Regions from separate parts of the Bacillus sp. PK6-026 genome, predicted to be linked through region 2. Evidence: riboswitches for the same ligand, from Rfam matches in the RefSeq annotation. Region 2 holds a riboswitch; the other holds the start of a gene.

Region 1 (4,428 bases), 490 kb from region 2:
GGAAATGTATAATCAAGCATTATGTTAGCGTGAACCAAAGGGAGATGCTATACTAAAAAGCATAATTTCACAATTGGAGGAATGAAAGAATGGCTATCGTAAAAGCAACTGATCAAACATTCTCATCTGAAACAAGTGAAGGCGTAGTTCTTGCCGACTTCTGGGCTCCTTGGTGCGGACCTTGCAAAATGATCGCGCCAGTACTTGAAGAGCTTGATCAAGAAATGGGAGACAAACTGAAAATCGTAAAAATCGATGTTGACGAAAACCAAGAAACTGCCGGCAAATACGGCGTGATGAGCATCCCGACTCTCCTCATACTAAAAGACGGCGAAGTGGTTGAAACATCTGTCGGCTTTAAACCGAAAGAAGCCCTTGAAGAACTGGTCAACAAACATTTGTAAAATAGAAACCTGTGAAAAAGGCGATTCCAAAGGGATCGCTTTTTTCTTACAACGCGCCATCTTCCTTCTCCAATTGTAGCGAACGTACGGTCGGTCATGGTAAACTGAAATGAAGAAAAAACGCCGAAACAAGGAAGGATTTTTGATGAACAAAAAAATCAAAGAAAAGCTGGCCCTTCTCCCGGATCAGCCTGGCTGCTACTTGATGAAAGACAGGCAGGATACCGTCATCTACGTCGGGAAAGCGAAAATCTTAAAAAACAGGGTCCGCTCCTATTTCAGCGGGTCCCATGATGCCAAAACACAGCGTCTTGTCAGTGAAATTGAAGATTTTGAATACATTGTCACCTCCTCGAACATCGAAGCGCTCATTCTTGAAATGAATTTAATCAAAAAGTACGACCCGAAATATAACGTGATGCTGAAAGATGATAAAAGCTACCCGTTTATTAAAATCACGAACGAGCGGCATCCGAAGCTGATTGTCACGAGGAAGGTCAAAAAAGACAAAGGCCGCTATTTCGGGCCGTATCCCAATGTCCAGGCTGCGAGGGAAACAAAAAAGCTGCTGGACCGCCTCTATCCGCTCAGAAAGTGCGCCAAACTGCCGGACCGCGTCTGTTTGTACTATCATCTCGGACAATGTCTGGCGCCATGCGTATATGATGTGTCTGAGGAGACAAACCGACAGCTCACAGAAGAAATCACCCGCTTTTTAAAGGGCGGATACAATGAAGTCAAGAAAGAACTTGAAGCAAAAATGCTCGAAGCCTCGGAAAACCTGCAGTTCGAACGGGCGAAAGAATTCCGCGATCAAATGGCCCATATCGAGTCAACGATGGAAAAACAGAAAATGATGCTGAATGACATGGTTGACCGCGATGTATTTGCCTATTCGTATGACAAGGGCTGGATGTGCGTCCAGGTCTTCTTTATCAGGCAGGGCAAATTGATTGAAAGAGATGTCAGCATGTTTCCTTTATACAGGGAAGCAGACGAGGAGTTTTTGACGTTCATCGGGCAATTTTACTCGAAAAACAACCATTTCCTCCCAAGGGAAATTTTAGTTCCAGACAGCGTCGATAAGGACATGATTGAGGAGCTTTTGGACGTGAACGTGCGCCAGCCGAAAAGGGGAGCGAAGAAAGACCTGCTGCTCCTTGCCCATAAAAATGCAAAGCTCGCTTTGAAAGAGAAGTTTTCGCTCATTGAACGGGACGAAGAGCGGACGATCGGCGCGATTGAAAAGCTCGGCAAAGCACTGGGCATCTACACGCCGTACCGAATTGAAGCGTTTGATAATTCAAATATTCAAGGAACGGACCCCGTTTCGGCGATGGTCGTCTTTCTCGACGGAAAACCGCATAAAAAAGAGTACCGCAAATATAAGATTAAGACGGTTGAAGGCCCTGACGACTACGGGTCAATGCGCGAAGTCATCAGAAGAAGATATACAAGGGTGCTGAAAGAGAATCTGCCGCTGCCTGATTTAGTATTGATCGACGGCGGAAAAGGCCAGGTGTCTGCCGCCCTTGACGTTTTGGAAAATGAATTGGGGCTCGATGTCCCTGTTGCCGGTCTGGTGAAAGATGATAAACACAGAACTTCCAACCTTTTGATCGGCGACCCCCTTGAGATCGTCCAGCTTGAGCGGAACAGCCAGGAATTTTACCTGCTTCAGCGCATTCAGGATGAAGTGCACAGGTTTGCGATCAGCTTCCACAGGCAGCTCAGAGGAAAAAGCGCATTTCAATCGGTGCTCGACGGCATACCGGGCGTCGGCGAACAGCGGAAAAAACTGCTGTTAAAACATTTCGGTTCCGTTAAGAAAATGAAGGAAGCGAGCGCCGAAGATATCCGCAAGCTCGGCATCCCCCTGAAGACGGCGCAGCTGATTGAAGAGGCTTTGAAAAAATAATGTTGAACTTTTAAAAAGAATCTGATAGAATTTGTACTAATTTCATAATAAGATCGTGTGATATGGTGAAGATAGAGGTGCGAACTTCAAGAGTAGGCTTGATGAGGAAGATGGATTCCGATGAAAAAAGCCGAAAGGGGAGCGTCGCCGAAGCGGGGAAAAAATCCATTCGTTTTTCCTGCTGGCTTTACATTGAATAAATGTAAGGCTGTCAAGAAATCATTTCTTGGAGGGCTATCTCGTTGTTAAAATCATCGGCATTTTTGTTGGTTAAAGCAATGAGGGAATTTCTCTCATTGCTTTTTTTGTACAAAAAAACGTACAGCCCGCCGGTCAAGTTTTCCTCTTCATACATAAACAAGCACGAACGAAAACAAAAAGGGTGGTATTTGATGGGTCTCATCGTCCAAAAATTTGGCGGAACTTCAGTAGGATCAGTGGAAAAAATATTGAATGTCGCAAACCGCATCATCGAAGAAAAACAGCGCGGTCATGATGTTGTCGTCGTCGTTTCAGCGATGGGCAAATCGACGGATTCCCTCGTCGCGCTTGCTAAGGAAATTACCGAACAGCCGAGCAGCAGGGAAATGGATATGCTGCTGACAACAGGAGAACAGGTAACAATTTCGCTGTTGACAATGGCTTTGCAGAACAAGGGGTATGATGCGGTTTCCTATACAGGCTGGCAGGCCGGCATCGAAACCGAAAATATTCACGGCAACGCAAGAATTACGAACATTGATGCAGGCAAGCTGAAAGAGCGTCTGAATGAAGGGAAAATCGCCGTTGTCGCCGGATTCCAAGGGACGACAGCGGAAGGTGAAATCACAACGCTCGGCAGAGGCGGATCAGATACGACAGCCGTTGCCCTCGCAGCTGCCCTGAAAGCCGATAAATGCGACATTTACACCGATGTACCGGGGGTTTTCACAACCGATCCCCGCTATGTGAAAACAGCGCGGAAGCTGGCCGGAATCTCCTACGATGAAATGCTTGAGCTTGCCAATCTTGGAGCAGGCGTCCTGCATCCGAGAGCTGTTGAATTTGCGAAAAACTATCAGGTGCCTTTGGAAGTCCGTTCAAGCACCGAGAAAGAAGCGGGCACATTAATCGAGGAGGAATCATCAATGGAACAGAATTTAATCGTAAGAGGCATTGCATTTGAAGATCAGATCACACGTGTGACTGTATGCGGCCTGGCGAGCGGCTTGACGACGCTGTCAACGATTTTTACAACGCTCGCCAAACAGAACATCAACGTTGACATCATCATTCAATCAGTGACAAGCACAAGCCAAACGTCAATTTCTTTCTCCGTGAAAACGGAAGACTTAAAACGGACGGTCGAAGTTCTCGAAGAATACAAAGACGCGCTCGACTATGAACAGATTGAAACGGAAAACAGGCTGGCCAAAGTCTCGATCGTCGGTTCAGGCATGATCTCCAACCCGGGAGTAGCAGCGGAAATGTTCGCTGTGCTGGCGGAAAAAAACATCCAGGTCAAAATGGTCAGCACATCCGAAATCAAAGTTTCGACTGTCGTCAACGAAGGCGATATGGTGAAAGCCGTTGAAGCGCTGCATGATGCTTTTGAACTGTCGAAAATAAGCATAGCTGCGAATTAAACATCCTGCAATTTGCTAGCAGGAGGAGAATGGTATGTAATCAGAGTTAGTAAGGGCTAATGCAAAGTCGAATAAGGCGGGAAATCCGCGAAAATGAAGATGAATATTTTTCCTTAGGGAGCTCAATCATATCGCTGTTTTCCGCTCTGATAAGCTTTTATCCATTGTTTGTTGTGGAATGGCTCCAGTAGTCGGGAGACGATTGATAATAACACAGAGCGATTTTACGGTGCTGCATCCTTTTTCTTCATAAAATATATCCGCGGTCCCCGCCTATGACACTTTGTGCGAAATAAATTTGATTAAACATAGCCCAATACGGTTGCGATGTTTGTAATACCGAATCAGCCAGAGGCCAAATTTTATTCCTTTTTGATATAAATAATAGGCCGAAAAATAAAATGTTACTTTTCAGCTATTGGTTGGCTGTTTTGGTTTCTACTTGATGTATGGGTCCTTTTTTCATATTCAAGCTATGTGC
Region 2 (4,428 bases):
CACGGCGACCGTCAGCACGGCCATGACGAGCATCACCGCAGCCGCCCGTCTGCTGTTTTTCTTGAGCATTACAGTCCACTCCTTTCCCTGCGGGCCAGATAGAGAAAGAATGGTACGCCGACAAGCGCCGTGACTGCTCCGACAGGTGTTTCGAACGGCGGATTGACCAGCCTTGCCGCAATATCCGCATAGATCAGCAGGACGGCGCCAAGCACCGCTGAGCATGGAATGATCCAGCGGTAATCAACCCCGACCAGAAAGCGGGTAATATGCGGAATGATCAATCCGATAAAACCGATTGCCCCGGCAACGGACACAGCGGCACCCGTCAGCAGAACAACCGACACGATTCCGATCGCTTTCACCGTCTTCGTATATTGCCCGAGCCCTTTCGCCAGCTCCTCTCCCAAGCTTAGAACCGTAATGGAACGGGCGATGACAAAAACGACGGCCAAACCGAGCGCTGCCGCCGGAACCAACAACTGAATGCTGAGCCATTTCGTGCCAGCGACACCTCCGGCATACCAAAAACTGACGTCGCGCGCCACATCAAAATGGATCGCAATGCTCGTAGAAAGAGCGCTCAGAAACGTGCCGACAGCCGTACCGGCCAAAGCCAGCTTTACAGGCGTAAGACCGCCTTTTGAAAACATTCCGATCGCAAAAACGAGTCCCGCTCCGAGACCCGCGCCGGCAAACGACCAGATCATCAGCCCGACCGATGAGGTTCCCGGAAAAAAAGCAAACGCGACAGCAATTGCGAAAGCTGACCCGTGCGTGACGCTCATAATTTCCGGCGATGCGAGAGGGTTTCTCGTCATCCCCTGCATCACGGCTCCGGAAACCGCCAAACAGGCGCCCACAAGAGCCGCACTTACCGTCCTTGGCAGTCTGAGTTCCTGAATAATTTGATGGGCCGTATTTTTCGCATCAAAATGAAAAATGGCGTCCCAAACCGTTCCAAGCTTTATATCAGCCGCACCGAGCGCAATCGATAATGCGGCGCCAAACAGCAGCAGCATGATTCCGCCGGCCAGGACAAAAACAGCTCCGAGCGGACGGATGATCGGTTTCTGTTCTTCATCAGGGCCATCCGCGCTGTTGATACGATGTATGTTTTTGTAAGAGCTCACTCGATGCCATTCCTTTCATCTTTTTAACCGATAACGATTATCATTTTCATTTTATAGTATAACAGGCCTAAGCGGAAATTTTAATCAAAAATTTCGGCGGGAATCAAAAAGCCAGCCGATCTTCTGCTAAAAGACCCGGCTGGCAAAGAACTTTATCACACTTGATTATTTTTGAACTTTTTGTAGACGAACGGGTAGATCGCAAGACCGACGAAAAACAGCCCGATTCCCAAGATAAAGGTGGTTAAGTCAGACGTACCTGAAACGATGACCCATAAAGAATACACCAGAGCAGCCAAAGCGATGATGCCGTCCCCTGTTCTTGAACCTTTCAGTTCGCCGTATGTCTCCCCTTTGAGGATGAGCTTCAAGCTGAAAACAGCCGCTACAAGATAAGGCACAAGGTAAGCGAGCGTCGCCGACGTTGTTAAAAACGTAAAGGCCTCGCTGATCGTTCCCGAAACCGTTGAGAAAATAAAGATCTGCGACATCACGTTTGTGACGATCAATGAATTAACCGGGCTTCCCTTTTTGTTCGTTTTCGCAAAGAAAGCAGGAAAATCACCGGCCTTTGCCGCCTGATACGGAACCTCTGCGCCGATTAAAATCCAGCCGAGCATCGATCCAAACAAAGAAACGATTGCCAAGACCGCCATAATTACACTGCCAAAGCTGCCGATGATCACGTGCAGCACATCAACGAACGGTTTATCCGATGCCTGGAGCTGATCGTGCGGGATGACGCCCATCGTTATTAAAGTGATGACCATATAAATGCCGAGCGCAATTAACAGTCCGGTAATCGTCGCGCGTTTGACATCGCGCTGGGATGATGCGCGCCCTGATAAGATTACCGCAGACTCGATGCCGACAAACGCCCACAGCGTTGAAATCGCCGCATTGTGAACCTGTCCGCCCAGCCCAATACTTTTGCCTTCTGATTCGATTGGAAAATAAAATGATTCGAATAAAGCCGTCTGAAAAACGAACAAACCTGCAACAATAAACAGGACAAACCCAAGCACTTTTGAAAAAGTTGCTATAAAGTTCAGTTTGCCCGCTCCATTTATGCTGGAGACTAAGATGAAATGCGTCCCCCATAACAAGATTGTACATACGATAAATGTCAAGAGCTGGCCGAGTGTAACAGGGTGGCCGCCGAGTTCAATCAGCTCGCGTCCGTCAGTTAAGATCGGCAGGAAAGTCGTCAAATAGCCTGCAAGGCTTGTAATGATGGCCACGTTGCTGATCCAGCTTGCCACCCAATACCCCCATACCATTGTGAAACCTGCCGCATTCCCTTTTTTAGGGTCTGAGAATAAAGCTCTTGCATAGCTTTGCGGACCTGCTTTAAGATCCGGGCGGCGAATGGATAAATGACCGAATACAAGGGCGATCATCAGCACCCCCGCACCCGTCACCAGCCATGCCGCCGTTACGCCGAACGGGCTTGCCGTCTGGGCGAGTGTGCTGGGGAGCATAAAAATCCCTGAGCCGACCATATTGCCGACAACAAAAGCGGTAAGAAGCCAGAAGCCCCATTTTTTTGTCTGTTCCATAAGATATAACCTCCGAGCATTTTATAAAAAATATGCCGGACCAGACCGTGAGATCATTCAAAATAAAAAAAGCATGAACAAAAGTCCATGCTTTGGTTAAACATACACTCTTGATCTCCGGATAGCCCTCCGCGGGAAAACCCGCGGCAGTCCTGCACTTATTCAATGCAGACCCAGCATAAAGAATGAATGGCTTCCTTATGCTTCGGCGCTGATGCCTTTTGCATATGATCATCGGCCCCATCAGCCTCACACATGCGACTCATCATCCGCGCAACCTCTACCTCACTAAGAGTTAAGAGTGAGGATTTATCACATATTCTGAAAAGAGGTTACCAGAGAAATTTTAATCTGTCAAAGGGAAGTGATGGAAAAACGGACAGCCGCGCCAAAAGGCCGCCTGTTTCGGCAGCCTTCTGCAGAATGGAAGACGGCGCTTCCATCTGTCATTTATCGGTTGTTTTTCTTTTTGTTGACCGCCTCTTGCAAAGGGTCTCCTTTCAGCGCTTGTCCTGCATCTTCAAGCGCCCCCCGAACGGCGTTTTGGTCCTTTTCCTTATTTCCTCTATCTTTATTGAAGAAAATACCCAAATGAATCACCTCTTTAAAAATGTGGTACAATTTTAATTTGGCTTATCACTTTAAAATTATGCAGAACCTTGAATGTGTTTTTTAACTGAAAACACCATATTCTAGATGTAAACATGCTGATTGCCTCAGGAAAATGCGTTTTTTGCCTGACAAGTTGCCACCATCTGTCTTGAAGGCCGCCAGAACTCTTGATATAGTTTTCATTAGGAAATTGTTATAGGTCTTAAAGGAGAAGCGATATGACAGGAAAAACACACATCATGGGAGGGGTCGCTTCTTGCACGGCTGCTGCTTATTTTTACGGATATGATCCAGTGTTCATGACAGCTTCGGGCGTTATCGGAGCATTGATTCCGGATATTTGCCATACAAAGAGCAAGATCGGCAGAAGGCTACCGATTTTATCAGCAGTGGTCAGTTCTGTCTTCGGGCACAGGACGTTTACACACAGCCTGCTCTTTTTGCTCATCACGGCATTTGCGGCACATTTATATTTTATAGATCAGAGCATTTTTGTCGGATTGATGGCCGGAATGGCGAGCCATCTGCTCCTTGATGCCGGGACTGTAAATGGCATCAAACTTTTCTTTCCGTCCGCCATTAAGGTTCGGCTGCCCCTTTATATTAAAACCGGCGGGAAGGCGGAACAAGGCGTTCTGGCTGTGCTCACCGTTGTTTCGTGCTATTTTATTGCGAACTTGATCGCCTGACGAAAGGGACGGTTTGACCGATTGCTGTATTATGCTTTGTTCAGTCGTTTTATCTTGGTGTTCTTTACCTGCGGGGATTATATGTGAGGAGCTATTTATATGAAAGAACAATTTTTTAAAAAGCAGTGGTTTTTATGCCTATCCATATTTTTTATGTGGATGAAAACGTACTTCATCTACAAGCTGGGCTTTAATTTACAAATTGACAACGCACTTCAGGAATTGATCCTGTTTATCAACCCGCTTAGCTTTCTCATCCCTGTACTCGGCATCAGCCTCTTTTTTCGCGAAAAAACGCAGCGCCTCTATTTAATCGGGGCTAATGTCGTCCTGACGGGCATCTTGATTGCAAACAGTATTTTCTATGGTTTCTACATCGATTTCATCACTGTTCCCGTCCTGTTCCAGGCAAAAAACCTCGGGGGGCTTGGGAGC

What was found. Region 2 has a riboswitch for lysine ahead of M1D59_RS18155 (amino acid permease). Riboswitches for the same ligand answer to the same signal wherever they lie in the genome.
Region 1: it holds a riboswitch for lysine, as region 2 does, so the genes downstream of both, M1D59_RS15585 (aspartate kinase) here and M1D59_RS18155 (amino acid permease) in region 2, are expected to answer to the same signal.

The regions. Positions count from the first base shown of each region.
Region 1 covers NZ_CP096418.1:3,061,296-3,065,723, reverse strand. The annotation lists gene trxA (thioredoxin) at 90-404, shown strand; gene uvrC (excinuclease ABC subunit UvrC) at 550-2,322, shown strand; lysine riboswitch at 2,387-2,567, shown strand; gene M1D59_RS15585 (aspartate kinase) at 2,715-3,947, shown strand.
Region 2 covers NZ_CP096418.1:3,548,835-3,553,262, forward strand. The annotation lists gene M1D59_RS18145 (FecCD family ABC transporter permease) at 1-69, opposite strand, end outside; gene M1D59_RS18150 (FecCD family ABC transporter permease) at 69-1,133, opposite strand; gene M1D59_RS18155 (amino acid permease) at 1,289-2,692, opposite strand; lysine riboswitch at 2,807-2,983, opposite strand; gene sspJ (small acid-soluble spore protein SspJ) at 3,143-3,283, opposite strand; gene M1D59_RS18165 (metal-dependent hydrolase) at 3,523-3,993, shown strand; gene M1D59_RS18170 (LTA synthase family protein) at 4,093-4,428, shown strand, end outside.